2 regions of the Streptomyces sp. CNT360 genome follow, and region 2 is predicted to be linked to the other one. Evidence: riboswitches for the same ligand, from Rfam matches in the RefSeq annotation. Region 2 holds a riboswitch; the other holds the start of a gene.

Region 1 (15,124 bases), on a different contig from region 2:
ACCATCGCGGTCCGTCCCTCCGTACAGCCCCCGTGAAAGGAGACGCCGTGCCGGCAACCCCACCGTCGCCGGAGCGCACCGGCCCGGCGGCGGTGCCGCCGCTGGCCGGGTTCACCGTCGCGGTGACGGCCGCCCGCCGTGCCGAGGAACTGGGTGCCCTGCTCCAGCGGCGCGGCGCCGACGTCGTCCACGCCCCCGCGCTGCGCATCGTCCCCCTCGCCGACGACGAGGAACTCCGCGCCGCCACCCGGCAGGTGCTCGCCCACCCGCCCGACGTCGTCGTCGCCACCACCGGCATCGGCTTCCGCCGCTGGCTGGAGGCGGCCGGGAGTCAGGGCGACGGCGAGGCCCTCCGCCGGGTGCTCGCCGCCGGGGAGCTGCTCGCCCGTGGGCCCAAGGCCTGCGGAGCGATCCGCGCCGCCGGGCTGCGCGAGGTCTTCTCGCCCGCCTCCGAGTCGTCGGACGCCATCCTCGAACACCTGCTGGCACGCAGCGACGTGGCCGGGCTCCGGATCGCCGTCCAGCTCCACGGGGAGCCCCTGCGCGACTTCCTGGCCACGCTGCGGGGCGCGGGCGCCGAGGTCGTCCCGGTGCCCGTCTACCGGTCGACAGGCCCGCTCGACCCCGCGCCCCTCGACCGGCTGATCGCCCGGCTGGCCGACGGGAGGGCGGGCGGCGTCGACGCGGTCACCTTCACCAGCGCACCGGCCGTCACCGGGCTGTACTCCCGCGCCGAGGAGCACGGCACCGGCGACGCGCTGACCCGCGCGCTGCGGGAGAGGGTGCACGCCGCCTGCGTCGGGCCGACCACCGCCGCGCCGCTGCTCGCCCGGGGCGTCCCCGCCTACTGGCCCGACCGCTTCCGTACCGTCGCCCTCGTCCGGCAGGTGTCCGAGCGGCTGCCCGGCGCGGCCCCGCAGTTCACCGCCGCCGGGCACACCGTTCAGGTGCGGGGCAGTGCCGCCGTCGTGGACGGCGCGCTGCGGCCCGTCGGGCCCGGCCCCGTGGCCGTGCTGCGTGAGCTCGCCCGGCACCCCGGGCAGGTCCTGGCCGGTGCCGACCTGCTGCCTGCGCTGCCGGGCAGGGGCGCCGACGAGCACGCCGTCGAGGATGCCGTCGCCGAACTGGGTAGCGCCCTGGGCACGCCCGGCATCGTCCGGACGGTCACCGGGCGCGGTTACCGCCTCGCCCCCGGAACCGTCGGCTGACCGCTGTCCCACGGGGCAGCGTCCGCATGATGGACGCACCCGTGCGCGCCGCGAACGGGCTGTGGCATACTCCCTCGCAGGTCACGAGCGACAGCGACAAAGGCCCCGGCCCGCTGTCCGGCAACCCTCCGTCCGTGGCGGGGTGCCCCGGGTGATGACCAGGCCGTAGGACAGCAAGGTCTGCGGCAAGCGCGGATCCCTCTCCGCCAGGGGTCCTGGTCTTCGAGGGAGTCTTCCGTGAGCAAGCGAATGCGCTAGGGCCGTACCTCCAGGCCCCGCCCTTCCCGCCCTTCCCTTTCCTTCCCCTGGTGTGCCGCGCCCGTCCGGCGCCGCCAGGTGTCACCTCCGCCCATGGGAGCTCCGCCATGCCGTTCGACGCCACCTTTGCACCGTTTTCCTATGATTCCTGTGATTCCTCTGGTTCCTCTGTTTTCCCTGGCTCTTCTGGTTCCTCCCGTTCCGTGGACGGTCAGCCGCAGGAGGGGGCCGGCGCGCCCCTGCCCGTCCTCGGCCGTGACGTCCGTGTCCCCCTGGTCACCGGCGGCGAGGTGACCTACGCGGCGCTCGACTACGCGGCCAGTGCCCCCGCGCTGCAACGGGTGTGGGACGAGGTGGCCGCGTACGCGCCGTACTACGGCAGTGTCCACCGGGGCGCCGGGTACCTCTCACAGCTCTCGACGGAGCTGTTCGAGCGCAGCCGGCAAACGGTCGCCGAGTTCGTCGGCTGCCGGGAGGGCGACCAGGTCGTCTTCACCCGGGCCACGACCGACTCCCTCAACCTGCTCGCGTCCGTACTCCCCGCCGGCACGCGGGTGTTCGTCTTCGAGACCGAGCACCACGCCTCCCTCCTCCCGTGGCGCGACCACGAGGTGACCTACCTGGACGCGCCGCGCTCGCCCGAAGCGGCCGTCGCCACCCTGGAGGCGGCGCTGCACGGGGCGCCCGCAGGGCCCAAGCTGGTGTGCGTGACCGGGGCGTCCAACGTGACCGGCGAGGTCTGGCCCGTCCGCGAACTGGCCCGGTCCGCGCACCGGCACGGCGCCCGGCTCGTGCTCGACGCCGCACAGCTGGCCCCGCACCGCCCGGTCAGCCTGGCCGAACTGGAGGCGGACTGGGTGGCGTTCTCCGGACACAAGCTGTACGCGCCCTTCGGCGCCGGGGTGCTGGCGGGTCGCGCGGACTGGCTCCAGGGCGCGGAACCGTACCTGGCGGGCGGCGGTGCGAGCCGCAGTGTCGCGCGCGGCGCGGACGGCGGCGTGGAGGTGGAGTGGCACACCACCGCCGCCCGCCACGAGGCCGGTTCGCCGAACGTCATCGGCGCCTACGCCCTCGCCTCGGCCTGCCGCGCCCTGTCCGAGGCCGGGTTCGACCAGGTGGTCGCCCGCGAGGAGGAGTTGCTGGGCCGCCTGCGCGCGGGGCTGGCCGAGGTCCCGGAAGTGACGGTCCTCTCCCTCTTCGGTGACGGCGCCGACCAGGTCGGGGTGGTCTCCTTCGTGGTGGAGGGCTGGAACAGCTCGCACTTCGCGGCCGCGCTGTCCGCGGAGTACGGCATCGGTGTCCGCGACGGGCTCTTCTGTGCGCACCCGCTGCTGCGGACCCTGCTCGGCCAGGAGGGCGACACCCCCGGTGAGTGCGGGGCGCCGGAGGCCGCGCCGGGAGAGCAGCGCTCGCTCAACGCGGTGCGGGTCAGCTTCGGGGCGGGGACCCCGGACGAGCACGTGGAGCGGTTCGTGACCGCCGTCCGCCGCCTGGTGCGGGACGGTGCCCGCTGGAACTACCGTACGCAGGACGGCCGTTGCGTCCCGGAGCCGTCCGGCGACCGGGCCGCGGAGCGCGCCGGACACTGAGCGGCGGGCCGGGACGGGCAGGAGTGCCGACAAGCGGTCCGGCGGAGCTGTCGTCTTGTGGTCATCGGCCGGCACCGCGCGCCGCGCCGAGGCGCTCCAGCCCCCACGCCGCCAGCGCGGCGGCGGCAAGCCCCGTGCCCAGCAGGCAGACCCCGCTCCAGCCCGCGCACGCCCACACCACGGTGGTCAGCGCGGATCCGGAGGCGCCGCCGACGAAGAAAGCGGTCATGAACACCGAGTTGAGCCGGTTGCGGGCGTCGGGACGCAGCCGGTACAGCACCGTCTGACTGCTGTTGAGCACGGCCTGCTGCCCGGCGTTCAGCACGACGATGCCCAGGCCCAGCCAGAGCAGGGAGCGCTCGCCGCCCAGCATCGCCAGCCACCCGACGCCGAGCGCCAGGATGCCGGACGCCGTCACGTGCTGGGCCCAGCCGCGGTCGTTGAGCTTCCCCGCGAAGGTCGTGGTGGCCACGCCGATCACGCCGAGGAGTCCCACCAGCCCGATCCTTCCCTCCGACCAGTGGTAGGGCGGGCCCGCCAGCAGGAAGGTCACGGCGGTGATCGTTCCGCTGTACGAGGCGAAGGAGAGTGCGCTGATCACCGAGCGCTTCCGCAGGAGAGGGACCTCACGCAGCAGCGCGAGGGAGGAGCGCAGCAGGGCCGGGTAGGACAGGCGGGCCGGCGAGGCGACGCGGGGCAGGAAGCGGTGCAGGGCCACGGCCATCACGGCGACGGGGACCGCGCTGACCCAGTACACCGTGCGCCACCCGCCGAGCGTGGCCAGTGCGCCCGAGACGGTCCGGGCGAGCAGCCCGCCCAGCAGGATGCCGGACATCACCGTGGCGACCGCCTGTCCCCGCCGCTCGTCCGGGACGAGGGCGGAGGCGTAGCCGACGACGACCTGCGCGCCGACCGCCGTCAGCGCCACCGCGACCGTACCGGTCAGCAGCAGGGCCCCGTTGGGCGCGGCGGCCGTCAGCGCGAGGAACAGCGCGGTCGCGCCGAGCAGGCCGACCGCCAGCTTGCGCCGGTCGAGCACGTCGCCGAGCGGGACGATCAGCAGCAGGCCCAGCGCGTAACCGGCCTGCGAGGCCGTCACGATGAAGCCCGCGAGGGTGGCACCGACGTGCAGATCGCGGGTGATCAGGTCCAGGAGCGGCTGGGCGAAGTAGTTGCCTGCGCAGGACAGTCCGGTGGCGACGGCCATCAGGACCAGCAGCCCCCGGCGCGGAGCCGGCGGTGGGGCGACGCTACGCGGTGCGGCGGGGGAGGGAGCGGCTGCGGGGACGGCCCGCGGTGCGGTGTCGGTCATGCCGGTCAGCCTGCGGGCGCCGCCGTCGATGAGTCCAACACATCCTTGTCATACGAGCGATCGCGCAACGAGATGGCTCGGCTCTACAGTCGCGTACATGGAACTCCAGCAGCTCCGCTACGTCGTGGCCGTCGCCGAGTCCGGCGGCTTCACCCGGGCCGCCGAACGGTGCCATGTCGTCCAGTCCGCGCTCAGCCACCAGATCGCCAAGCTGGAGAGGGAGTTGGGCACCAGGCTGTTCGACCGCACCAGCAGACGCGTGGAGCTCACCCCCGCGGGCGAGGCCTTCCTGCCCGCCGCCCGCCAGTCGCTGGAGGCCGCCGAACGCGCCGCGGCCGAGGTCGCCGCCGCCACCGGCGAGATCCGCGGCACCCTCGCCCTCGGCGCGATCAGCACCATCGCCTCCGTCGACCTGCCGAGGATGATGAGCGACTACCACGTGCGCTACCCGCAGGTTCGTATCCTCCTCACGACGAGCCGCAGCGAACTGCTGGCCGAACAGGTGCGGCGCGGCACGCTCGACCTCGCCTTCCTCGGGGTGACCCCGGGGTTCCGCACCCAGGACGTGTGTTCGCGCGTCCTGGTGCGGGACCGGCACGTCGTCGTGGTCGCCCCCGGCCACCCGCTGGAACGGGAGGGCGCCGCGGGACCCTTGGAGCTCGCCCGCCTCGCCGAGGAGGTCTTCGTCGACTTCGCCGCCGGCAGCCACGCGCGGGCGCAGACCGAGGAGACCTTCGCCGCGGCCGGACTCCGGCGCGACGTCGCCTTCGAGGTCTCCCACTGGGAGTTCCTGGCCGCCCTGGTGCGCACCGGCATGGCCGTCGCCATGCTCCCCTCGGCCTTCGTCTCCCAGCTCTCCGGCCTCCGCGTCCTGCCTGTCCGCGACGGCCCGCAGCGTGAGGAACGCCTGGTCTGGAGCGCCACCCGGCTCACCCCGGCCGGCGCCGCGTTCCTGCGGGAGCTGGGGGAGGACCCGACGCCCCCCGGCCACCACCCGGGGCCGCTGTCCCCGCACGCAGGTGCGCCTCAACCGCCGCCCAGCACCCGCCGCAGATAGGCGTCGAGACCGGGAGCCACCCACCTACGCGAGTCGCTCTCGTGCTCCCACACGAACACGTCCTCGTCCCGCTGCGGCTGTCGCACGAACGCGAACCGGTCACCGCCGCCGTCGTCGCCGAAGAGGAGCAGCGGTGTGAAGGGCATGCAGAGCGCGGCGAAGTCGGGGCAGGCGCGGAAGGAGGCGTTGTCGGCGGCGATCCGTGCGGCGTCCCACACCACGTCGGTGCCGTCCTCGTCCTGAACCCCGTCGCACTCCCGCAACAGGTCCCGCAGCGGCGCCGGCAGCGGCTGCCCGAGCGCGCGTGCGCTCCCGGCGAGGGACTCCTCGGTGGCCGGCGCCGCCACCCGCGCCTCCGGACGGAGCCGGCGGATCTCCGCACGCCACCGGGAAGGCGGGGAGAGGTCGGGTGCCCGGGACGGGGACACGTCAGGCACCCGGATGGAACTCGTGCACGACCTCGATCAGCCCGACGAGGTGCGCGTTGAACTCCGCCAGTTCCTCGGCCGGTACCCACAGCTCCAGGATCGTCCTCCCGCCCGCCTGCTGGACGGGATACCGGGCGAGGAAGGCGCTCTCGACCTCGAAGCGGGTCACGTACCCGGCCCCGTCGTGCTTGACGTTCCAGTCGCGGGCGATGCGGACGGCGTAGTCCTCGTCGAGCACGGGGTAGAAGATCGGCTGCTCCGGCAGCCGCGGCGGCCAGGCCCGCCACCCCGACTCCTTCACCAGCTCCAGCTCTTTCGGCCCGGTGGGCCGCCACAGGGTGGTCGTCGCGCTCGTCGCGCCGCTCTCCGCCGTACTCATCCCGGCACGCTACCGGCAAGCCGGAAGCCGCGTGCGGGCGCCGGGTGCCGGACGCCTGTGCCTGCGGACCTACGAGTCCAGGCCGATGGCGAAGGCCGTCTCCAGGTCGTGCTGGGAGTAGGTGCGGAAGGCGATGTGGGTCTCGGTGGACTGGACGCCGGGGACCTTGCTGATCCGGCCGGGGATGATGTCGGCGAGGTCGTCGTGGTCGGCGACGCGGACCATGGCGATCAGGTCGTGGGCACCGGTGACGGAGTAGACCTCGCTGACGCCGTCGATGGCGGCGATCTGCTCGGCGATCTCGGGGATGCGCTCGGTGCTCGTCCGGATGAGGACGATCGAAGTGATCACGTCTGGGTCTCTCCCTCGCGTACCGGGGTTGGCCCGGTCACTCTAGCCCGGCGGTATCCCAGCCACGCGAGGAGGAAGCCCAGGGTGAAACCGACGACGTGGGCCAGGTACGCGATGCCCGGACCGTCGCCGTCCTGGCGGGCCGCCAGCCACTGGAGGGTCAGCCAGAACAGCAGCACCACCCAGGCGGGGAAGCGCAGCGGCAGGAAGAAGAGGAACGGGAAGACACTGGTGACCTTGGCGCGCGGGTGGAGATAGAGGAAGGCACCCAGCACGGCGGAGATCGCCCCCGAGGCGCCGACCAGCGTCTCGGGCGAGTCCGGGTGCGCCATCGCGTAGCAGAACATCGCGGCGTAGCCGGTGCCCAGGTAGAAGAGCGTGAAGCGGGCCGCCCCCATCCGCTGCTCGACCGCGCCGCCGAAGACGAACAGGAAGAGCAGGTTCCCCAGCAGGTGGAGCCAGTTGCCGTGCAGGAACAGCGCGGTCAGCGGAGTCAGCAGCGGGCGCCCGAAGCCGCCGTCCAGCAGTGTGCGGGGCACCACGCCCCACCGGTCGAGCCAGGCCGCCCTCACCTCCTCCAGGGTCCGCCCCGTACCGTAGGAGGGGAGGAGCCCGCAGGCCGGGCCGAGTACGAAGACGAGGCAGCAGCAGCCGATCAGGGCGTACGTCGCCGGCGGGCGTGCTCTCCCGCCGCGGCGCCGGGGCGCGGCGGCGGCGCGATCGGTGCCGTCCATGACGGGATCATGACGGCTGCGTTGCGGGGCATGCTCCTCGACACACGCACAGGCACGCGGACGGCCCCCAGGCCGTAGGGTTGGCCGCACGTGACCCCGACCTCAAGAAGCGAGGACTCGACACGATGGCGGTCCCCACGCCCACGGCAGACACCCGCTGGCGCTGCACCCTGTGCGGCAACCTGACCCGGTTCGATGTGACCCGGTCCAGCAAGGTGGTGGAGTACGTCCATCTGGACCTGGCCGGAGCGCCGACGGTGGAGGAGCGTGAGGTCCTCAGTGAGAACATCGAGTCCGTGCGGTGCAGGTGGTGCAACGCCGCGGACCAGATCGAACTGGTGGACCGGCCCAGCACTGAGGTATAGGGGCTCGGACAGACACAGGAGCTCTGCGGAACAGGGCTTGAGACGGCAGGTGTGACCGGTGGCGGAACGGACGGGCGGCGAGCCTCGGCAGCCGGAGAACGCTGTCGGCCCGGGGCCCCACCACGGGGGTCCGGCGCCGACAGCGGCCGGCGGGCAGCCACCTGCCGCGAACGGCCCCTCGCACGGTGCCGCACCCGACCACGGATCCGCCTCCGACAGGCCGGCGCCCGACGAGAGCCGCACCCCGGGCGAGACGGCCCGTGACGGCGGGGCCGCCGCGGATGGCGCGGTATCCGACGCCGGGGCCGCCACGGGCGTCACCGAGTCCCGGGGCGGGAGCGCTTCAGGTGATGCGGAGCCCGCTGCCGGGGGTCTCCCAGGCGACGCGGGGCCCCGCGGTGGAGACGCCGCGGGGGGCGCGGCGTCCGACGGCGCGGTGCCAGGGGACGGGAGAACCGGCGAGGTGACGCCCGACGCGGCGGAGCCCGCGGACGGAGTCTCCGGCCGGGCGCCGTCCGGGGGCGGGGAGGCCCAGGACGGGGAGTCCGAGGGACTGGAGCGGCCGTTGCCGGAGAAGGTGCGCCGGCGCGTCGTCGTCTTCACCGACGACGCGCTGGGCGGACTGACCGTCGCCGAACTGCCGCCCCCGCTGCGGCAGTACGCCCGGTTCACCCCGCAGCGCCGGGCGAAGTTCGGCGGCAACGCCATGGCGGCCGCGCTGGAGACGGACGCCGTCTTCCGGCAGCGCATCGCCGCCAGGCTCCGCGAGCGGCTGCCCGAGTTGGCGGGCGCGCTGGAGGAAGGGGCACCGCCCCCGGCCGCCGACCCGGTCGACGTGGCAGCGGCCGGCTACATCCTGCGGCCGCCCGGCTGGGCGAAACTCGTCGCCGCGGCGGGCGAGGAGGCCCAGCGGGCACAGGCCGAACGGGCCGGCGAGGAGACCCAGCGCGAGCTGGTCTCCCTGCGCGAGGAACTGTCCCAGGCCCGGAGCGCGCTGCGCGACGAGGCGGAGCGCGGCCGCCGCGAGACGGAGGCGCTCCGCAAGGAACTGGACGGCGCCCACCGCCGGCTCCGCAGCGCCCAGGCCGACGTGCGCCGCGGGGAGGCCGCCGTGCGCAAGCTCCAGGCGGAGCTGGAGGCGGCGCGGTCCTCCGCGAGCGCGGACAAGACCGCCTCGGACAGCGAGGTACGGCGGCTCAAGGCGCGGCTCGCGGAGACGGAGTCCGCACTGGAGGCCGGGCGCCGGGCGGCGCGCGAGGGCCGCAGCGTCGAGGACATGCGGGTCAGGCTGCTGCTGGACACGGTGCTCGACGCCGCGCAGGGCCTCCGTCGCGAGCTGGCGCTGCCGCCGTCCGAGACCCGCCCCGCCGACACCGTCGACGCGGTGGAGCCGGGCCGGATGTCGCCCAAGGACGTGGCGGCCAGGGCGCTGTCGGCGACGGACCCGGCGCTGCTGGACCAACTGCTGGCGCTGCCCCAGGCACACCTGGTGGTGGACGGCTACAACGTCACCAAGTCCGGCTATCCCGCGATGCCGCTGGACAAGCAGCGGCTGCGGCTGCTGGGCGGGTTGGCCGGGCTGGCGGCCCAGTCGAACGCGGAGGTCACCTGCGTGTTCGACGGCGCGGAGCTCGCGGCCCCGGTGCTGCTGGCGCCGCCGCGCGGGGTCAGGGTGCTCTTCTCGAAGCCGGGCCAGACCGCGGACGAGCTGATCCGCCGTCTGGTGCGGGCCGAACCACCGGGACGCCCGGTGGTGGTGGTCTCCAGCGACCGCGAGGTGGCGGACGGTTGTGCCGCGGCCGGCGCCCGCCCCGTCGCGGCGACCCTTCTCCTCAAACGGCTCGCCCGGACCTAGCGCCGGAAGGGCCGGAAGTCCCGGAAGGGGAGCCGGGGGCGGGCGCCCGAACAGGTCCGCGGTGAGGGCCGGTTCGGGCCGGGATGGGTGAGGGGGGGTGCACCCTGTCACGTGTGCGCAGCGTGAGGTACCGCTCGCCGAGAGTGGATCCCGGGTAAAGAATGCGGTCGCGAGTCGCCTTTTTTCTGGAGGGATTTGCTCCGATCACTACGCGTGGCTAATCTCTGGCTCGAACCTCCGCTCGGGTGATCACCTATCCGGGGTGACAGCGGGGGACCGCCTCGTTCCGCCCACGCTCGGACGGCCGCCTCGGTGCGCGCCGCCCCGACGACGGCGGAGCCGGAGATGACCGACCGGCAGGCGGCTGAGAGGAAGAAGGAGCTCGCCCACGTGGCGTCCCACCGTCGTCCCAAGCAGCCCAGCCGCGCACGCGTCAGTGTCTTCACCATGACCGCTGCCGCGGCCGTCGCCCTCACCTCCCAGGCGGCCCACGCCGACCCGCAGACCTCCAAGAAGAGCGTCAAGGAGAAGGTCGACAAGCTCTACGAGGACGCCGAGGCGGCCACCGAGAAGTACAACGGCGCCAAGGAGAAGCAGTCCAAGCTCTCCACGGAGGTCGAGAACCTCCAGGACAGCGTCGCGCGCGGCCAGGGCGACCTCAACAAGATGCGGGACCAGCTCGGTTCGGTGGCCACCGCGCAGTACCGTACGGGCGGGATCGACCCCTCGGTGCAGCTCTTCCTCTCGTCCGACCCGGACACGTACCTGGACAAGGCCTCGGCCATGGACCAGTTGAGCACCAAGCAGACCAGTGCGCTCAAGAAGATCCAGGCCAAGCAGCGCAGCCTCGCGCAGCAGCGCAAGGAGGCGTCCGGCAAGCTGAAGGACCTCTCCTCCACCCGTACGGCGCTCGGCAAGAAGAAGAAGGAGATCCAGGGCAAGCTCTCCGAGGCCCAGACGCTCCTCAACTCGCTGACCGCCAAGGAGAAGGCGAAGCTGGCCGAGAAGCAGCAGCGCGCCAACCGCGCCGCGGGTGAGCGCGCCGACCTCGGCGACGCGAAGCCCGGTTCGGGGCGTGCGGCCGCCGCGCTGGCCGCCGCCAAGGGCAAGATCGGCAGCCCGTACGTGTGGGGTGCCACAGGGCCGAGCTCCTTCGACTGCTCGGGGCTGACCTCCTGGGCCTACCAGCAGGCGGGTGTCTCGATCCCCCGCACCTCGGAGGCGCAGGCGAACGCGGGCACCCGGATCTCCAGCCAGGGCGCGCTCAAGCCGGGCGATCTGGTTCTCTTCTACGGCGACCTGCACCACATCGGTCTCTACGCCGGCAACGGACAGGTGCTGCACGCGCCCAAGCCGGGCGCGTCGGTACGGTTCGAGGCGATGGGCAACATGCCCTTCCAGTTCGGTGTCCGGGTGGGCTGACGCCCGGCCGATCAACAGCCAGTGCGATGACCGCTAAACGTCCCTCGTCCGGGTGAAGCCCTACGGCCCCTCGTGACCCGGGTACCTGCCCGGTGACCTGCGTGATCGGCGGGTGTCACGCCCCGGGGCAGGGCTGACGGACGGTGATCGGTCCTTTGCTGCCTGTGAGGGCGCGGCTACATTCTGCGGGCGCATGTCGCCTAGCGGAAGGAACGCGTCCTCCAGTGGCTTCCCACCGGTCCCCTCGCCGTACCTCGCTGCCCGCGCAGGGCTGGACCGCGCGGGTCACCGTGCTGTCCGCCGCCGCGGGCGCGGCAGTCGCGCTCACCTCCGCCCCGCCCGTCGGTGCCGAGCCCGGCGGCGGCCAGCCGTCCGTCAAGAGCGTCAACTCCCGCATCGACGACCTCTACGAGCAGGCGGAGGTCGCCACGGAGAAGTACAACGGGGTCGCAGAGCGGGCCGACACCCTCCGCAAGCAGGTCTCCGACGCGCAGGACGCCGTCGCCCGGGGCCAGGAGAAGGTCAACCGCCTGCGCGACTCGCTCGGCGGGCTGGCCGGCGCCCAGTACCGCTCCGGGGGCATCGACCCCACGCTGACGCTGATGTTCACCGAGGACCCCGAGCGCTACCTCGACAAGGCCGCCACCCTCGACCGCATCGGCAACCGCCAGACGCTCCGGCTGCACCACCTCAAGTCGGCCCAGCGCAGCCTCAAGCAGCAGCGCACCGAGGCGGCCGGCAAGGTCGAACAGCTCACCGGGCTCCAGGAGTCGCTGGGGCGGCAGAAGAAGAGCGTCCAGAAGAAGCTCGCCGCCGCCAAGCGGCTCCTTGGCGAGCTCACCGCCCAGCAGCGGGCCGAGCGGGACCGCGCCTCCCGCGGCGGCCAGGACGGACGGAGCGGCTCCCACGGACAGCCCGGCGGCGGCAAGCCCTCCTCGGGGCGGGCGGCTGCGGCCGTCGCCGCCGCGCAGTCCGCCGTCGGCCGCCCCTACGTCTGGGGTGCGGCCGGGCCGAGCGCGTTCGACTGCTCCGGGCTGACGCAGTGGGCCTACAAACAGGCGGGCACCTCGATCCCGCGCACCTCGCAGGCGCAGCGGTCGGCGGGCCGGCAGGTGCCGCTCAGCCAGGCGCGCCCCGGCGACCTGGTCGTCTACCGGGACGACGCCAGCCATGTGGCGATGTACATGGGCAACGGCCGGGTGGTGCACGCACCGCACCCGGGCGCCCCGGTGCGCTACGACCCCGTCGGCATGATGCCGGTCTCGTCCGTCACCCGCCCCTGACCCCCGGTTCGGATCGCGGCTCAAGGTCCGCGCCGGACCGCTCGGTGACGCCACCCGTACCCTCGATGGAGTGAACGACAGGCGACGGGAACCCCGCCCCGGGAGGCCCCTGGGCGGGGGCGCCCGCTACGGGGCGGTCCCGTACCGGAGGCGCCGGCGCCGCAGCCCGCGAGGGCTCGCCCTGTTGCTCGCGCTCTGTGCCTGCGCCTGGCCCCTGTCCGCCTGCGACGCCGGGGACGACGGCAACGACCGTGCCCCCTTCCAGGCGGCCCTCGACCGGCAGGCCGCCGCGCTCCGCCACGGCGACCGGCAGGCCTACCTGGCGGGCCTCGACCCGCGCGCCGACCGCTACCGCGACCGGCAGCGCCAGGTCTTCGACAACCTGCGCAGGCTGCCGCTGGGCGCGTTCGGCTACCGGGTGGTGTCCGTGACGCGCCACGGCGACGAGGCGCGGGTCGACGCCCGGCTGCGGTACCGCCTCACGGGCTACGACCGCGTCGCTACCACGGACCCGGAGCGGCTGCGCTTCGTGAGGCGGAACGGCGACTGGCGGCCGGCGGGCGAGGTCTCCGGCAGCGCCACCCAACTGTGGGAGCAGGGCGCGCTGACCGTCGTGCGGGGCGAGCACAGCCTGGTGCTGGGTGTCGGCCGCGAACGGGAGGGACTACGGGAGCTGGCTCGCGCCGCCGACCGCGCGGTGCCCGCCGTCGCCCGGCAGTGGCCCGACGGCTGGTCCCGCAGGACGGTGCTGGAGGCGCCGTCCTCGGTGGGGGCGATGGCCCGGCTGCTCAGGTCATCCGCCTCGTCCTACGACGGGATCGCCGCCGTCACCACGGGCGAGGGCGGCAGCGAGGGGCGCGAGCACACCGCGCCCGCGGACCGCATCGTCGTCAATCCGCGTGCCTACGGGGTGCTCAGCGAGCAGGGGCGGCAGGTGGTCCTCACCCACGAGACCACCCATGTGGCCACCCGGCGGCAGACCACCCCCGCGACACCGATGTGGCTGTCCGAGGGCATCGCCGACTGGGAGGGTTACCGCGCCGCGAAGCTGCCGTCCCGCCAGGCGGCGCCCGAGCTCGCCCGCGCGGTGGCCGGCGGACACGCGGGCCGCGGCGCGGGCTCGCCGCTGGGAGCGCTGCCCGACGACCGCGACTTCCGCTTCGACAACGACCCCACCCGGCTCGCCCTTGCCTACGAGGGCGGGTGGCTGGCCTGCCGGATGGTGGCCGGGACGTGGGGCGCGGACAAGCTGGTCGAGCTGTACGCGCGTGCGGGCCGCGCGCACGACGGCCGGCGGCCCGACACGGACGCGGCCCTGCGCTCCGTCCTCGGCGTCAGCCGGGCCGAGTTCACCGACCGGTGGCGGGACTATGCGACCGCCCAGCTCGCGAACCGGCCTCCCGCGCACTGAACGGCGCGATCCCGTGCGGGGCACGGCCGTGCGGGGCCGCCTCGTGCGGAGCACCTTCGTACCGGATGCCCTGGTGCGGGGCGCCTTCGGAGGGGATGCCTGCGTGCGGAGCGCCTTCGTCCTGAGCCGCCTCGGCCCCGGCGGCCGCAGGCCGGGCGTCCTGGTGCGGGGGGCGCATGGCGGGCACGGTGCTGTCCTGGCCGGTTCCCCCGGGCGGCGCTTCGGTCACCGTCGACCGCCACAACTGCACGCACGCGATCACCGCCGCGGCGACCAGCAGGGCGTTGCGGGCGGCCAGCGCCACGCTGCCCCAGCCACCGCCGGTAACGACGTCGGTGAACCGGACGGGGAACTCCACCTGCGTCAGGCCGGTCGCCACCAGCACCAGCCAGGAGGGCAGTGCCCGGCGGCCCGCGCGCAGGGTGAGGCAGACGGCGGCCAGCCCGACGAGCCAGATCAGGTACTGCGGGGAGAGCACCCGGCTGGTGACGACGAACACCAGCACGGCCGCCAGCGCCGCGTCCGCCATGGTGCCCGGCGACCAGGTGCGCGCCCGCAGCCGCCACAGCAGCAGCCAGCCGAAGCAGGCCCCGGTCGCCACCATGGCCGCGTCGGTCACCAGCCACACCCCGGACCCGACGAACTCCATCGAGCCGTACCGCAGCACGATCTGACCGTCCCACCCGAAGAAGTACCGGGCCGCGTGCAGCGCCAGGGAGCCGACCGACTCGACCTCGGTGCCCCGGCCGCGCTGCCCGGTGAGGAAGTCCAGCGAGCCCGGCATGGTGGCGGCGAACCCGGCCGCGAGCAGCAGTGCCGTGGCCGGCGCGGTGAGCCACGCGGCGCGGGTGGCCCGGCCGCGCGGGGCGCCGAGCAGCAGCAGCGCAGGCCACACCTTCACCATGGCACCCAGCCCGGCCAGCATCCCGGCCCAGCGGGGGCGGCGGGCGGCGGCGAGCAGCGCGGCCACGGCCAGTGCGGTCACCATCAGGTCGTAGCGCGCGTAGGCCGTGGGCCCCAGCAGCGGTACTCCGGCCACCCACGCCCACACCCCGGCGCGCCGCCGCCCGCCCCTCGTGCCGGGCTGCGGACGGGCGCGGGAGCCGCGTCGCCGTACGGCGTACAGCAGCATCCCGAGGACGGCCGCGTCGGCCACGCAGGCCAGCACGAAGAACGCGGAGGCGTAGCTCAGTCCACCGGCTGCCGGACCGGTCAGCAGCCCGGGGGCGAGGATGACGAGGGCGGCACCGGGCGGGTACTGCCACGCCACGTCACCGGACGGGAACGCCCCGGCGGACAGATGCGCGTACCAGCCGTGGTAGATCGCCGACACGTCGGTCGTGATGTCCATGCCGCCGGGCACGGTGAAGACCTTGAAGACGTACAGCAGCAGTACCGCACGCGTGCCCGCCCAGACCAGCGAAGGCGCCACCACGCCACCCCGTCGCGTCCTCGCCTCGCTGCGCATCGTG
Region 2 (15,124 bases):
AGACGATGCCCGGCGGCCGGGCCGCGACGCGGCAGCAGGGCGGACCGGGGCCCGGCGGCAACGGCCGCGGCGGGCGCAACCGCACCGGCCTGCTGGTGGGGGCGATAGCCGTGGTCGCCGCCGTGGTGATCGGTATCGGCGCCGCGATCGTCTTCAACAAGGACGACTCCGACAAACCGCAGGACAAGGAGCCCACCTCCCAGCCGGACGATCACAAGCAGGAGAGCGGCGGCGACCAGGACGACGAGCAGGACGAGAAGCCCGCACCGAAGGCGCTGCCCAAGGAGGACGCCGCGAGCCTCACGCTGGGCGGCTCCGCAGGGGTCGCCAAGGACGTGCCCGGCGCCCAGGGCCGCGGCGGCAGTTACGTGGGCGGGCTGAACCAGCCGGGCGCCTCGGTGACATGGGATCTCAAGGACCTGCCCGCCGCCGGCAAGTACACCCTCCACGTGCGGTACGGCGTGCCCGGTAAGGACTCGGACGCCACCGTCACCGTCAACGGCAAGCCCGAGACCCGTCCGGTGCGGATGAAGAACTTCGCCCACGCCAAGAAAGGCGACTGGGAGCACGGCTGGACGAGCACCTGGTCGAACATCCAGCTGAAGAAGGGCCAGAACTCCGTGAAGATCTCCTGCGAGGAGGGCAACAAGTGCGATGCCAACCTCGACCAGGTCTGGCTGGAGAAGGGCTGGAAGTAGCGCCGACCCGCTGTCGAGGGGGCCGGACGATCCGGCCGGCCCCCTCGTGCGCCGTACGGCTACGGCGTCTCGGCGGGCCGCACCCGGACCGAGGGCAGCATCTGCCGGTAGGTCGGCTCGTCGAACTCGCCCGCCACGGGGGAGCGCACCGTCGCGGCGGACAGGGCGACCGCCCGGGCCAGCCGGTCCGGCCAGGGCAGGCCCTCGGCCAGCCCGGACAGCAGTCCGGCGACCGCCGAGTCGCCCGCTCCCGTGGGGTTGCCGGCCAGCCGTTCGGGTACGGCGGCGCTCCAGGCGCCGTCCTGGGTGACCAGCAGGATCCCGTCCGCGCCCAGTGAGGCGGCCACCGCGCGGGCTCCGCGCCGCTGGGCCGCGCGGGCCGCGCGCAGCGGTTCGGCGGTGCCGGTGATCCCGGCCAGCTCCTCCGCGTTGGGTTTGACGAGGTCGGGCCGGGCCGCGAGCCCGCGGCGCAGCGGTTCCCCGCTGGTGTCGAGCAGCGCGGGGATCTGCGCGCTACGGGCTTCGCGTACCAACGTCGCGTACGCGCCGACGGGGACGCCCGGCGGCAGGCTGCCGCACAGGGCGACCGCCTGGGGACCGGCGGCCAGCAGGTCCCGGTAGGCGTCGAGGAAGGTCTCCCACTCCTCGGGCGTGAGGTGCGGGCCGGGCTCGTTGAGCTGGGTGGTGTCCCCCGTCGTCTCGTCGACGAGGCCGAGGGTGCGCCGGGTGCTGCCCGCCACGGGGACCAGCGCGTCGGTGACCGGGGCACCTCCGCCGCTGCCCGCGGACGCGGCGTCCGCTGCCAGCAGGGCGCGCAGGGCGCGGCCCGTCTCGCCGCCGACGAAGCCCGTGACGGTCGTCTCGAAGCCGAGCGCCGCGAGCACCCGTGCGACGTTCAGGCCCTTGCCGCCGGGTCGCTCGCTCACCTCCCGTACCCGGTGCGAGGTGTGCGGGACCAGGTGGGGGACCCGGTAGGTGAGGTCGAGGGCGGCATTGAGTGTGACGGTCAGGATCATCCGCGCGTACCACCCTCACCCGTCGGACAACGGCTCATGACACCCAACCCACGACGACACGACTCCGCGAGCGGCTCCACGGGCGGAACCGGCCGCGCCAGCGATCATGCCATCGGAACGGCCGCCCGGCGACCCCCGGTGCCGCCTCCGCGCGAGTTCCGTGCAGCTCAGCGGGTGCGCGGGCGCACGACCCAGGAGCCCTGGCGCATGACGCCGGTCAGCCGGAAGTCCGCGTCCAGCACCACCAGGTCGGCCAGCTTGCCCGGTTCCAGGGAGCCCACCGTCCCGGCCACGCCCAGCAGCCGTGCCGGGTTGGCCGACAGGGCCGTGACCGCGTCGGTGACCGACAGCCCGTCGACGGTGACCGCGCGCCGGAAGGCGTGGTCCAGCGTCAGCGTCGAGCCGGCGATCGAGCCGCCCTCGACCAGCCGGGCGACGCCGTCGCGCACGTCGACCTCCAGGTTGCCCAGCGGGTAGCGGCCGTCGCCCATGCCTGCCGCGCCCATGGCGTCGGTGATGAAGGCGACCCGGTCGGCGCCGGCCGCGCGGAAGGCCAACTGGAGCGCGGCGGGGTGCAGGTGGGTGCCGTCGTCGATGAGCTCGACGGTGATCCGCTCGTCCTCCAGCAGGGCGGTGACCGGGCCGGGCTCGCGGTGGCCGAGCGGCGGCATGGCGTTGAACAGGTGGGTGGCGACCGTCGCGCCCGCGTCGATGGCCTCCCGGGTGGACTCGTAGCTGCCGTCGGTGTGGCCGACGGCGGCGATGACGCCGCTGTCGGACAGCAGCCGTACCGAGTCCAGGCCGCCGGGCCGCTCGGGGGCCAGCGTCATCATCACGGCGTGGCCGCGTGCGGCGTCCAGCAGCTTGCGCACGTCGGCGGGGTCGGGGTCGCGCAGCAGGGACTCCTCGTGGGCGCCGCGCCGGTTGCAGGCGATGAAGGGCCCCTCGAAGTGGATACCGGCCAGCTCGCCCTGCTCGACCAGTTCGCTGAGGGAGCCGGCCTGCCGGGACAGGTCGTCCAGGTCGCCGGTGACGGTGGAGGCCGCCATCGTGGTGGTGCCGTGCCGGCGGTGGGTGTCGATGACGGTCAGCGACTCGTCGTGGCTGGCTGCCGAGAAGGAGGCGCCGCCGCCGCCGTGGACGTGCATGTCGACGAAGCCGGGCACGATCCAGTGGCCGCTCAGGTCGATCTCCTCGGCCCCGCCCGGGGCGCCGCCAGGTGGCGCGGGGTCCGCCAGGTGGCGGCCGTCGACCGTCAGCCTGCCGTCCTCGCGTACCCCCTCGGGCAGCACCACCCGGGCGCCGGTCAGCACTGTTCGCTCGCTCATCGGCTCGCAACCTCCGCGGAGAGTAGGTCCCAGGCGAGGAGCCCCGCACCCAGGCAGCCCGCGGCATCCCCGAGCGCCGCGGGCACGATGGCCGGGAGTGGCTGGAAGGTGACCTTCTCGCGGACCGCCTCCCGGAGCGGAACGAAGAGGGTGTCGCCCGCCTCGGCGAGGCCGCCGCCGATGATCAGGGTGTGCGGGTCGAGCAGGGTGAGGCCGGTGACCAGCCCGGTGGCGAGCGCGTCGACGGCCTCGGCCCACACCTTCGCCGCCCGCGGGTCGCCGGCCTCGACGGCCTGCGCGGCGTCCGCCGCCGTCGCCTCGGGGTCCCCGCTGGCCGCGGCCCAGGCCGCGCCGACCGCGGAGGCGGAGGCGAGCCGTTCCAGGCAGCCGCGCTGTCCGCAGCCGCACGGCGGTCCGTCGGGGCGTACGACGATGTGGCCGATCTCCCCCGCGCTGCCGTGCGCCCCCGGTTCGACGGTCCTCCCGATGCCGATGGCCCCCGCGATGCCGGTGCCCAGGGGCACGAACAGGTAGCGGTCGACGCCTTCGCCGGCGCCGATGCGTCCCTCCGCGAGTCCGCCGGTGCGTACGTCGTGCCCCAGCGCGACGGGCAGCAGGGGCAGTTCGGCGGGCCGGTCCTGCCCCAGGCGTTCGCTCAGCAGGGCGCGGAAGGGGACGTCGCGCCAGCCGAGGTTGGCGGAGAAGACGGCGACGCCGCGCTCGTCGTCGATGATGCCGGGCACGGCGACTCCGGCTGCGGACGGCTCGGTGCCGTACTGCTCCAGGCCCACCGCGCGCAGCTCGGCGGCGAAGTCGAGGATGCCCTCGACCACGGCCTCGGGTCCGCGCTCGCGGCCGGTCGCCCGCCGTGCCTCGTACAGCAGTTCGTTGCCGGAGCCGATGAGGGCGGCCTTCATGCCGGTGCCGCCGACATCGAGGGCGAGGACGTACCGCGCGGTGCGTGCGGGCCGCGTGGGGGGTGCGGTGGGGGCCTCTTCGGGGGTACTCACGCGGCACAGTGTCCCGCGTCGGACCTGAAAAGGTCTAGTCCACTCCGGGGATCTTCTGCCGTTCGGTCCCCCTCCGGGTACCCGGCCGCGGCCGTCCGGGTGCCCGGTGCGGACGCGGCCGCCGTCCGAACCGTCCGTGCCCGGAACGGTTCTGCGGAGCCCGAACGGAAGCCAAGCTGATCCCTTACCGGTATCGATCATCTGTAGACGACCCAGGGGTCACGGAGAGAGACTCCCGCCCAACGGACCGGGGTTGGTGGTGCCAAGGGGACTGACGGTGCCAGGGGGTCCACAGCACGTACATCGCACGTTCTGAGGGTTCGCAGGGTCGTTAGGGGTGTCGAAAAGATGGATCGGCGGCGTTTTCTGGGCATGGCGGCGGGCGGAGCGGCCTCCGCGGCCGGCATGACCGCGTTGAGCGGCTGCGGCAGCGGTCCGGGGTCCGGCGGCGTCACGCTGAAACTCGTCGCCGCGGACTACGGGAACCCTGGCGCGGACAACAGCTCGAAGGTCTACTGGCAGAACCTCGCCGACGCCTTCACCAAGAAGAACCCCGGCATCTCCGTCGACGTCACCGTCCACAGCTGGAACGACATCGGCAAGAAGCTGAAGGAGCTGGTCGACTCCGACAACCCGCCGGACATCGCGCAGGTCGACTCGTACGCCACCTGGGCCTCGGAGGGGAAGCTCTACAAGGTCAGCGAACTGCTGCCGATACCCGCCCAGGCCGAGTTCCTGGTCTCCCTCGCGGAGGCCGGCGAGGTGCAGCGTGTCCAGTACGGGCTGCCCTTCGTGGCCAGCACGCGCGTACTGATGTACAACAAGGACCTCTTCGCCAAGGCCGGGCTGGACCCGGACAAGCCGCCGCGGAGCTGGGAGGCGCTCAAGTCCGCCGCCCGCTCCCTGCGTGAGGCCGGCGTCAAGATCCCCTACGGCCTGCCGCTCGGCCCGGAGGAGGCCCAGGGCGAGGCGCTGATGTGGATGCTGGGCAACGGCGGGTCCTACGTCGACAGCGTCGGCAACTACACCCTCAACTCCCCGGAGAACATCGAGACGATGGAGTGGCTGCGCGACAACCTCGTCGCTCCCGGCTACACGGAGCCCAACCCGCAGCGGGTCGACAGGCAGCAGCTCTTCGACGCCTTCAGCGCGGGGAAGGTCGGCGTCCTCAACGGGCATCCCACCCTGATGCACCAGGCCGACCAGAAGGACATCTCCTACGGCACCGGCAAGCTGCCGGGGCGCGACGGTCCGGCGGACGGCACCCTGGGCGTCGGCGACTGGATGATGGCCTTCAACAAGAACGGCCACCGCGAGGAGTGCGGCAAGTTCCTCTCCTTCGTCTACGAGGAGAAGAACCACTACGCCTTCGCCGCCCAGTACGGTCTGCTGCCGGTCACCACGAGCGCGTCGGAGCGGATGCGCAAGGACAAGAAGCACAAGAAGCTGTGGCCCTTCCTCGACCAACTGGCCGGCGCGGAGTTCTACCCGGTCGGCAAGGTCTCGTGGACGGCGACCAACGACACTCTCAAGAAGTCCGTCGGGCAGGCCGCGAAGAAGGGCGGCGACCCCAGGAGCGTGCTGACGGCCCTCCAGCGCAAGGCGGAGGCGGCCGAGAAGGCGAGCTCCTAGCCACGCGGCCCGGCTCCCTGGACCCGGCCGGCTCTGTCAGGGGCCCGCCGTACGGTGGAGGCATGAGCACACCGGACGGGGACGAGGGCGGCGCAGCGGAAGAGCCCGCGGAGACGGCGGGGCTCACGGAAGCGGCGGAACCCGCGGAGACGGCGGGGCTCACGGACGAGGACCGGGCCGTCCTCGCCTTCGCCGCGCGCGGCTGGCCCTCGCCCGGCGAGAAGGAGCGGGCCGTCAGGGAGCGGCTCGGCATGTCCCCGGTCCGCTACTACCAGTTCCTGAACGCCCTGCTCGACGACCCGCAGGCGCTGCGGTACGACCCCGTGACGGTCAACCGGCTGCGGCGGCTCCGCCAGGCCAACCGCGACCGTGCCCGCTGAGCGGCGGCCGTTCGCCTGCCGGAGCCGACGCGTTCCGCACCTGACTCGCTAGGGTGCCGCCATGCCGTCTCAGCCCTCGCCTCCCCCGTCCCCGCACCCGCTGCCCGCACCGGAGACGGAGGCGGGGCGCGCGGGGCTCGCCGCGCTCCGTGCCGCACCAAAGCGCGCCGTACTGGCACTCGACTTCGACGGGACGCTGGCGCCCATCGTCGCCGACCCCCGCGACGCACGGGCCCACCCCGAGGCGGCGGCGGCCCTCGCCCGGCTCGCGCCGCGCCTGGCGGGCATCGCCGTCATCACCGGCCGGCCCGCCGCCGACGCCGTCACCTACGGCGCCTTCGACGGCGCGGCCGGTCTGGAGGGGCTGACCGTCCTGGGGGCCTACGGGGCCGAGCGGTGGAACGCCGCCGACCGCACCGTCCGCGCCCCCGAACCCCCTGCCGGGGTGGCCGCCGTCCGCGCCGAACTCCCCGCCCTGCTCACAAAGCTGGGGGCCCCGGACGGCACCTGGACGGAGGACAAGGGCAGGGCGCTCGCCGTGCACACCCGGCGCGCCGCCGCCCCCGACGAGGCCCTCGCCCTCCTGCGCGCGCCCCTGTACGCCCTCGCCGAACGGCACGGCCTCGTGGTCGAGCCCGGCCGCATGGTGCTGGAGCTGCGCCCTCCGGGAGCCGACAAGGGCGCCGCCCTGGCGGACTACGTCCGGGAGAAGAGCGCGGGCGCCGTCGTCTACGCGGGCGACGACCTGGGCGACCTGCCCGCCTACGAGACGGTCACCGCGCTGCGGGACGCGGGGGTGCCGGGCCTGCTGCTCTACAGCGCCCCCGAGACCGGCGACGAGACGGTTCCCCGCCTCGCGGAGCGCGCGGACGTGACCGTCCGGGGTCCCGCGGGCCTGGTGGCCTGGCTGCGCGCGCTGGCGGACGCGCTGGACGCGCGGTAAGGCCCGCGGCGGCAGCGACGACGACGGCAGCGGCTCAGCGCCGCAGCGCCTCCAGTTGGTCGAGGAGCCAGCGCGTGGGCGGGTGCGCGGTGGCGGTCGCGGCCAGCTTCGCGGAGGACGCGGCACGGGTGGCGGGGTCCGCCTCCAGGGCGTCCCGGAGCGCCCGTGCCGTCTCCCGTACGTCGAAGGGGTTGACGGACCAGGCGTCGGCGCCCATCTCCTCGTGGGCGCCGGCCTCCCGCGAGAGCACCAGCGCGCAGCCCTGGTCGGAGACGACGGGAATCTCCTTCGCGACGAGGTTCATCCCGTCCCGGACGGGGTTGACCAGCGCGACGTCGGCCATCCGGTACGCCGCCAGCGACCGCGCGAAGTCGTCCTTGACGTGCAGCACGACGGGTGTCCAGCCGGGGGTGGAGAACTCGGCGTTGATCTCGTCGGCGACCCGGCCGACCTCGGCGGTGTAGTCGCGGTAGACGGCCAGGTCCTGGCGCGAGGGGTAGGCGAACGCCAACTGGACGACGTGTTCGCGCCATTCGGGGTGGTCGGTGAGCAGCCGCCGGAAGGCGTGGAGCCCGCGCACGATGTTCTTCGACAGCTCGGTGCGGTCGACCCGTACGACGGTCCGCCGCGGCCTGCCGTCGGGCGCGGTGCCCACCTGCTCGCGGAGCTGCCCCATCCGCTCCGCGACGTCCTCCCGGTGGGCACGCTCACGCAGGAAGTCGCCGTCCGCGCCGAGCGGGTGCACCCCGATGCGGGTGGTGCGGCCCTGGTACGTCACCGACAGCCCGGCCCCTGCCTCGCCGTGGTCGGTGACGGTGGCGCCGAGCACCCGTGCGCAGCACTCCGCGAACAGCCGCGCCCAGCGCGCGGTCAGGAAGGCCGTGCGGTCGGCGCCGAGCATGCCCCGCAGGACGTCCGCCGCCACGTCGTCGGGCAGCAGCCGGAAGTAGTCGGGGGGCGCCCAGGGCGTGTGCGAGAAGTGGCCGATCCGCAGGTCGGGGCGGCGCTCCCGGAGCAGCCCGGGGACCAGGGTGAGGTGGTAGTCCTGCACCAGCACCGTGGCGCCCGGCCCGGCCTCCTGGGCCAGCGCGTCGGCGAAGGCGGCGTTGTAGGTCCCGTACTCCGCCCACTGGCGGGTGAAGTCCTCGTCGAAGGCGGGTTCGAGCGGGATCTGGTAGAGCATGTGGTGGGTGAACCACAGCACCGAGTTGGCGATGCCGTGGTAGGCGGCCTCGAAGGTGCCGGCCGGGATGTCGAGCATCCGCACGGTCTGCCCGCCGGTGTCCTGGCGGTCCAGGTGGCCGCCTGCGCGGCGGGCCGCCTCGCGGTCGCCGTCACCCAGCGCGGCGCACACCCATACCGCGTCCGCGTCCGGGCCGATGGCCGACAGGCCGGACACCAGACCGCCGCCGCCCCGCTTGGCGGCGAGCGTCCCGTCCTCCGCGCGCGTGTACGAGACGGGCCCGCGGTTGGAGGCGACAAGGACCTGCGAGGACGCCTCGGCTGCTGCGGGGGACGACGCGTGCGGTGGTGGTGCTCCAGCGGCCATGCGCGGAGCTTAGCCGTTCACGAATCCGCTCAAACGTGCCCCTGGACCGCCGGAATCCCCTGTACTCCCGGTCCTCCGGCTCTCCGAGGCTGCACCCGGCTCCCCGGCCCTGAGCCCCCGGTTCCTGAGCCCCCGGTGCTGAGCGCCCAGGACTCCGTGGCCCCGGGCTCACCGGGCGACGGGCCGCCCCTCACGCGGCCACCCGCCGCTGCCCGTATTCGGGCACCGTGCACATCGGCGGGCGCTCCTCCGCGTCGATCAGGTGGCCGCGGGGGATGAAGGCGCCCTCCTCGTCCCGCTCGAACTGGGTCAGCGGCGTCACCCCCGAGCGGCCCCCGAGCACGGACGCGTCGTCCCGGCGGCCCCCCAGCTCGGCGCCGCCTTCGGGGGCCGGGCCGGTACCGCCTCCGAGCAGGTGGCCGTCCCCGTGCACGCTCCGGTGGCCGTCCCCGGGTACGTGCAGACCCACTCCGCGCTCGATGCGGCGCTGTGCCGTCGCGTAGATGGCCGTGGCCATCCGGCCCAGCGCCAGCCCGTCCTGGTTGCGGTGCAGCCGCACCCCCACGTCGACCTGCGCCAGCGCGTCGAGCCCGGCCAGCTCCAGCGCGTCGACCAGCAGCGCCAGCTCCACCCCGTAGCCGACCGGGAACGGCAGCCGCTCCAGCAGCGAGCGGCGGGCCGCGTACTCGCCGCCCAGCGGCTGCACCAGTCCGGCCAGCCGCGGCCAGTGCAGGTTGAGCAGCGGGCGCGCCACCAGCTCCGTGACCCGGCCGCCGCCTGCCGGGCTGTCCCGCAGCGGCCGGTCGTACATCGCCTTGACGAGCTGCACGTCGGGCTCCGTCAGCAGCGGGCCGACGATGCCGGTGACGAAGTCGGGCGAGAACTCGCGCAGGTCCGCGTCGACGAAGCAGATGATGTCGCCTCCGGTCACCATGAGTGAGCGCCACAGCACCTCGCCCTTGCCGGAGCGGGCCGGCACCCGGGGGAGCACCTCGTCGCGGTGGACGACCCTGGCGCCGGCCGCCGCCGCGACCTCGCCGGTGCGGTCGGTGGAGCCGGAGTCCATCACGATCACCTCGTCCACCAGCGCAGTTCTGGTGGCCGGGTGCGGCAGGGCCAGTTCGCGGCGGATGATCGAGACGATCTCGCCGACGGTCTCCTCCTCGTCGAGGGCGGGCAGTACCACGCTGACCGTGGTGCCGGTGCGCCGCTTGGCCGCCAGCAGCGACTCCAGCGGCCGGTCGGCGGCGCGCCAGGAGCGGCGCCGCAGCCATTGGCCCACTTCTTCGAGCACGTGCGCGCCTTCCTGTAGTCCGTCCTGGTCGTCCGTCCTGGGCGCCTGTCCTGTCGGCCGTCCGGGTCCGTCGGCGGGGCCGGACGGGGGGTGGCGGACGGTCGACGGTGATCCGTCTCGCGGTTCGGACGTCCCTCTCAAGCGTGACGGCCGTCGGTTACAGTCTTGAACAACGCAGGTGGCCTCCGCATCTCGGGGGCCGTCGCGACAAACGCCCGGGCGGCCGCTCGCCGCCCGGTGCCACAGAGCAGCTCATCCAGAGGGGCAGAGGGAACGGCCCGTTGAAGCCCCGGCAACCATCCCGCGATCCGCGTGTACGCGGAAAGCTGTGGCGAGACCGCCTCGTGGGGACGGTGCCAATTCCGGCCCGTGGCGAGATACGGCACGGGGAAGATGAGGAGAAAGGGCCTCGCCTCACATGGCTGTGCAAACCGTTGCAGGCAACACCACCGCCACCACCGACTCCGACGCCGCACCCTCCTACGACCTCGGAGCGGCCGTCGCCCTCTCCTGTCGCGAGTGCGGCACCCGCACACCGCTCGGTCCCAGCTTCGTGTGTCTGGAGTGTTTCGGTCCGCTGGAGGTCGCCTACGAGCTGCCGACCGGTGACCCGGAGGCGCTGCGCAAGCGCATCGAGTCGGGGCCCGCCTCGATGTGGCGCTACGCACCGCTGCTGCCCGTGCCCGCGGACGTCGCCGCCAGGCCGAACCTCAACCCCGGTTTCACCCAGCTCGTCCAGGCCGACCGGCTCGCGGCCGAGCTGGGCGTGACCGGCGGTCTCTACGTCAAGGACGACTCCGGCAACCCCACCCACTCCTTCAAGGACCGCCCGGTCGCCATCGCGCTGGAGGCCGCCCGCGCCTTCGGCTTCACCACGCTGTCCTGCTCCTCGACCGGCAACCTGGCCGGCGCGGTGGGGGCTGCCGCCTCGCGCGCGGGACTGCGCTCGTGCGTGTTCATCCCCGACGGACTGGAGCAGTCCAAGGTCGTGATGGCCGCGGTCTACGGCGGCGACCTGGTGGCGATCGACGGCACGTACGACGACGTGAACCGGTTCTGCTCCGAGCTGATCGGTGACCCGCTGGGTGAGGGCTGGGGCTTCACCAACGTCAACCTGCGGCCCTTCTACGCCGAGGGGTCGAAGTCGCTGGCGTACGAGATCTGCGAGCAGCTCGGCTGGGAGCTGCCCGACCAGATCGTCATCCCCGTCGCCTCCGGCTGTCAGCTCGTCAAGATCGACAAGGGGCTGCGGGAGCTGGTCCGGCTCGGCCTCGTCGAGGACAAGCCGTTCCGGATCTTCGCCGCCCAGGCCGAGGGCTGCTCTCCGGTCTCCCGGGCCTACAAGGAGGGCACCAGCGCCGTCCGCCCGGTCAGGCAGCCCGACACCGTCGCCAAGTCCCTCGCCATCGGCGACCCGGCCGACGGTCCGTACGTCGTGGACATCTGCACGCGGACCGGCGGCGCCGTCGAGGACGTGAACGACGAGCAGATCGTGGACGCGATGAAGCTGCTCGCGCGGACCGAGGGCGTCTTCGCGGAGACGGCGGGCGGCGTCACGCTGGGCGTGACGCGCAAGCTGATCGAGGCCGGGGCGATCGACCCCACCCTGACGACGGTGGTCCTCAACACCGGCGACGGCCTCAAGACGCTGGACGCCGTGGCGCCCACGGCGCGTCCCACCGCCGTCATCGGCCCCAACCTGGCCGCCTTCCGGGACGCCGGGCTCGCCTGACCCGGGGCCCACCCTCCGACGTAAGGAAGAGACGAAACATGAGCGTGAACGTCCGGATCCCGACCATTCTGCGCACCTACACGGGCGGCCAGGCGGAGGTCTCCGCCGAGGGCGACACCCTGGAGGCGGTGCTGGCGGACCTGGAGAAGAACCACACGGGCATCAGCGCCCGGGTGCTCGACGACACGGGCAAGCTGCGTCGCTTCGTCAACGTCTACGTCAACGACGACGACGTCCGCTTCGAGCAGGGCCTGCAGACCCCGACGCCGGACGGCGCGGGGATCTCGATCATCCCGGCGGTGGCCGGCGGCTGAGGCCACGGCGTCCGCAGCCTCGGAATCGCCCCTTCCGGATCCGGTCCGGAAGGGGCGATTCCGCGTTCCGGAAGGCGGTAGAGTGACGGGAGTTTCCGCATGGTGTCCCGCCGCTCCATACCAGGCGCATATGCGAATGCGTCGGCACATGTGACAGCGGCCGTACAAGTTGGTGCCGAAAACGCCGGGCCAATTGTCGTGATGACCCCGTATGCCTGGCCCGACTTGCCCTGGTGGCACCGGAGTTGAGGCGGTTTTCCCGATCAGCCGTGCCCAGAATTCTCGTCCGATTGACCTGTTGCACAGGGCGTCCGTGCAGATACATTCAGCGGCGGTCGACGCGTTCCGGCGCACGCCCCCCGCTCGTCGTGGGGGTGAGGTCTGACCCGGGTTCGCGAAGTGCGGGCTCGTGCAAGGGCCAGTAATAGGGGAGTTAGGAATGGCTCAGGGCACCGTCAAGTGGTTCAACGCGGAGAAGGGGTACGGCTTCATCGCGGTCGACGGTGGTGCGGACGTGTTCGTCCACTACAGCGCGATCCAGATGGACGGGTACCGCACTCTCGACGAAGGGCAGCGGGTCGAGTTCGAGATCTCGCAGGGTCAGAAGGGGCCGCAGGCGGACATGGTCCGCGTGACCGGCTGACTGCCGCCGGACTGCGCGCAGACGCAGACTCGAACAGTGAGGGGCCGCCCCCCGACGGGGGGCGGCCCCTCACTGGTGTCCGCGGCCTGCGGGGCACGGTGCGGAGCACCCCGGGTCGCTTGCGCTTCCCCCGTCGCCCGACCACCAGGCCCCCGTCAGGACTCCCTCGGAGTCGCTTGCACTCACCATGCCCGAGTGCTAATCATTGGGTTAGCACTCTACGAGTGAGAGTGACAGACAAGGACCGGGTCGGTGAGGTCCGCGGACCGGGTGGGGAAGGAACCCGCCGGGTCGCAGGCCGTCCGTCGCGGGCGCCACGCGGTCCGGAGCAATCCACACCCTCCCCTTGCTCGGGCATGGGGGAATCCAGGGAGGACCAACCCACATGGCCAAGATCATCGCCTTTGACGAGGAGGCGCGGCGCGGTCTTGAGCGTGGCATGAACCAGCTTGCCGACGCCGTCAAGGTCACGCTCGGCCCGAAGGGCCGCAACGTCGTTCTGGAGAAGAAGTGGGGCGCCCCCACCATCACCAACGACGGTGTCTCCATCGCCAAGGAGATCGAGCTTGAGGACTCCTATGAGAAGATCGGCGCGGAGCTGGTCAAGGAGGTCGCCAAGAAGACGGACGACGTAGCCGGTGACGGCACGACGACCGCGACCGTCCTGGCCCAGGCGCTGGTCCGCGAGGGGCTGCGCAACGTCGCCGCGGGTGCCAACCCGATGGCCCTCAAGCGCGGCATCGAGAAGGCCACCGAGGCCGTCTCCGCCGCCCTGCTGGAGCAGGCGAAGGACGTGGAGACCAAGGAGCAGATCGCCTCCACCGCCTCCATCTCCGCGGCCGACACCCAGATCGGTGAGCTGATCGCCGAGGCCATGGACAAGGTCGGCAAGGAAGGCGTCATCACCGTCGAGGAGTCGCAGACCTTCGGGCTGGAGCTGGAGCTCACCGAGGGCATGCGCTTCGACAAGGGCTACATCTCCGCCTACTTCGCCACCGACATGGAGCGCATGGAGGCGGAGCTGGAGGACCCGTACATCCTCATCGTCAACTCCAAGATCAGCAACGTGAAGGACCTCCTTCCGCTGCTGGAGAAGGTCATGCAGTCGGGCAAGCCGCTGCTGATCATCGCGGAGGACGTCGAGGGCGAGGCCCTGTCCACGCTGGTCGTCAACAAGATCCGCGGCACCTTCAAGTCCGTCGCCGTCAAGGCCCCGGGCTTCGGTGACCGCCGCAAGGCCATGCTCGGTGACATCGCCATCCTCACCGGTGGCCAGGTCATCTCCGAGGAGGTCGGTCTCAAGCTGGAGAACGCCTCCCTGGACCTGCTGGGCCGCGCCCGCAAGGTCCAGATCACCAAGGACGAGACCACCATCGTCGACGGTGCGGGCGACAGCGAGCAGGTCGCGGGCCGGGTCAACCAGATCCGCGCCGAGATCGAGAACAGCGACTCGGACTACGACCGCGAGAAGCTCCAGGAGCGCCTGGCGAAGCTGGCCGGCGGCGTGGCCGTCATCAAGGCCGGTGCCGCCACCGAGGTCGAGCTCAAGGAGCGCAAGCACCGCATCGAGGACGCCGTCCGCAACGCGAAGGCGGCCGTCGAGGAGGGCATCGTCGCCGGCGGTGGCGTGGCCCTGCTCCAGGCCTCCTCGGTCTTCGAGAAGCTGGAGCTGGACGGCGACGAGGCCACCGGTGCCGCCGCCGTCAAGCTGGCCCTGGAGGCCCCGCTCAAGCAGATCGCGGTCAACGCCGGTCTCGAGGGCGGCGTCATCGTGGAGAAGGTGCGCAACCTGACCCCGGGCCACGGCCTGAACGCCGCCTCCGGCGAGTACGTCGACATGATCGCCGAGGGCATCCTCGACCCGGCCAAGGTGACGCGCTCCGCGCTGCAGAACGCCGCCTCCATCGCGGCGCTCTTCCTGACCACCGAGGCCGTCATCGCCGACAAGCCGGAGAAGGCCGCCGCGGGCGCCGACGCGGCTGCCGCCGGTGGCATGGGCGGCATGGACTTCTGAGTCCGGCCGCCGGTCACGGCACCGCCCGCCGAGGCAGGCCGCTACGGCGCAGCCGAGGCGAGCAGAGGGCGGGCACCCCACGCGGGTGCCCGCCCTTCGTCGTGCCGTAGGCCGGCCTCTCGCCGTGCCGCAGGTCAGCCGACCTCGACCTCCGCGAAGCACAGACGGCCCTCGATCGGGGAGACCAGCTCCTTGGGCTCGGGGTAGGACCAGGCGACGTCCTCGGCGCTGCCGTCGGCCAGGGACCAGTACGCGGCGACGCCCTTGAACGGGCAGGTGGTCCGGGTCTCGGAGGGGGCGAGCAGGTCGGTGCGTACGTCCTCGGGCGGCAGGTAGTAGCGCACCGGGTAGCCCGTCTCGCGGAGCAGGAGCGGGCGGCTGCTGTCGGCCAGCACCTGGCCCTGGTGCGTCACCCTGACGTGGTCGGTGCCTTCTTCGACGGTGATGGTGTGACCGTTGCCCCGGTCTTGGCCGTGCGGAGACATGGGCTCTCCCTTGCGTCGTGGACGGAGTCGGTGGGGCGTTCCGCTCAACCTACTCAGCGCGGGCCGTCCGGGGCCGGAACTCACCG

The links. Region 2 has a riboswitch for S-adenosylmethionine ahead of thrC (threonine synthase). Riboswitches for the same ligand answer to the same signal wherever they lie in the genome.
Region 1: another riboswitch for S-adenosylmethionine. It lies ahead of H297_RS0109215 (aminotransferase class V-fold PLP-dependent enzyme); the one in region 2 lies ahead of thrC (threonine synthase).

The regions. Positions count from the first base shown of each region.
Region 1 is NZ_AUKO01000003.1:401,366-416,489, reverse strand. Features, by position in the region: gene H297_RS0109220 (uroporphyrinogen-III synthase) at 48-1,208, shown strand; SAM riboswitch class IV at 1,288-1,406, shown strand; gene H297_RS0109215 (aminotransferase class V-fold PLP-dependent enzyme) at 1,574-3,055, shown strand; gene H297_RS35470 (MFS transporter) at 3,117-4,367, opposite strand; gene H297_RS35465 (LysR substrate-binding domain-containing protein) at 4,465-5,424, shown strand; gene H297_RS0109200 (SMI1/KNR4 family protein) at 5,394-5,852, opposite strand; gene H297_RS0109195 (hypothetical protein) at 5,854-6,231, opposite strand; gene H297_RS0109190 (Lrp/AsnC ligand binding domain-containing protein) at 6,301-6,582, opposite strand; gene H297_RS0109185 (rhomboid family intramembrane serine protease) at 6,579-7,316, opposite strand; gene H297_RS0109180 (hypothetical protein) at 7,442-7,681, shown strand; gene H297_RS0109175 (NYN domain-containing protein) at 8,145-9,536, shown strand; gene H297_RS0109170 (NlpC/P60 family protein) at 9,927-10,958, shown strand; gene H297_RS0109165 (C40 family peptidase) at 11,183-12,241, shown strand; gene H297_RS0109160 (hypothetical protein) at 12,312-13,652, shown strand; gene H297_RS35460 (glycosyltransferase 87 family protein) at 13,591-15,120, opposite strand.
Region 2 is NZ_AUKO01000028.1:117,624-132,747, forward strand. Features, by position in the region: gene H297_RS0121490 (hypothetical protein) at 1-698, shown strand, start outside; gene H297_RS0121495 (1-phosphofructokinase) at 758-1,714, opposite strand; gene nagA (N-acetylglucosamine-6-phosphate deacetylase) at 1,882-3,042, opposite strand; gene H297_RS0121505 (ROK family protein) at 3,039-4,052, opposite strand; gene H297_RS0121510 (extracellular solute-binding protein) at 4,401-5,684, shown strand; gene H297_RS0121515 (DUF3263 domain-containing protein) at 5,747-6,064, shown strand; gene otsB (trehalose-phosphatase) at 6,126-7,007, shown strand; gene H297_RS37675 (trehalose-6-phosphate synthase) at 7,042-8,556, opposite strand; gene H297_RS0121530 (glucosyl-3-phosphoglycerate synthase) at 8,747-9,850, opposite strand; SAM riboswitch class I at 10,100-10,250, shown strand; gene thrC (threonine synthase) at 10,269-11,582, shown strand; gene H297_RS0121540 (MoaD/ThiS family protein) at 11,621-11,896, shown strand; gene H297_RS0121545 (cold-shock protein) at 12,336-12,539, shown strand; gene groL (chaperonin GroEL) at 12,925-14,553, shown strand; gene H297_RS0121555 (DUF427 domain-containing protein) at 14,688-15,038, opposite strand; gene H297_RS0121560 (GNAT family N-acetyltransferase) at 15,119-15,124, opposite strand, start outside.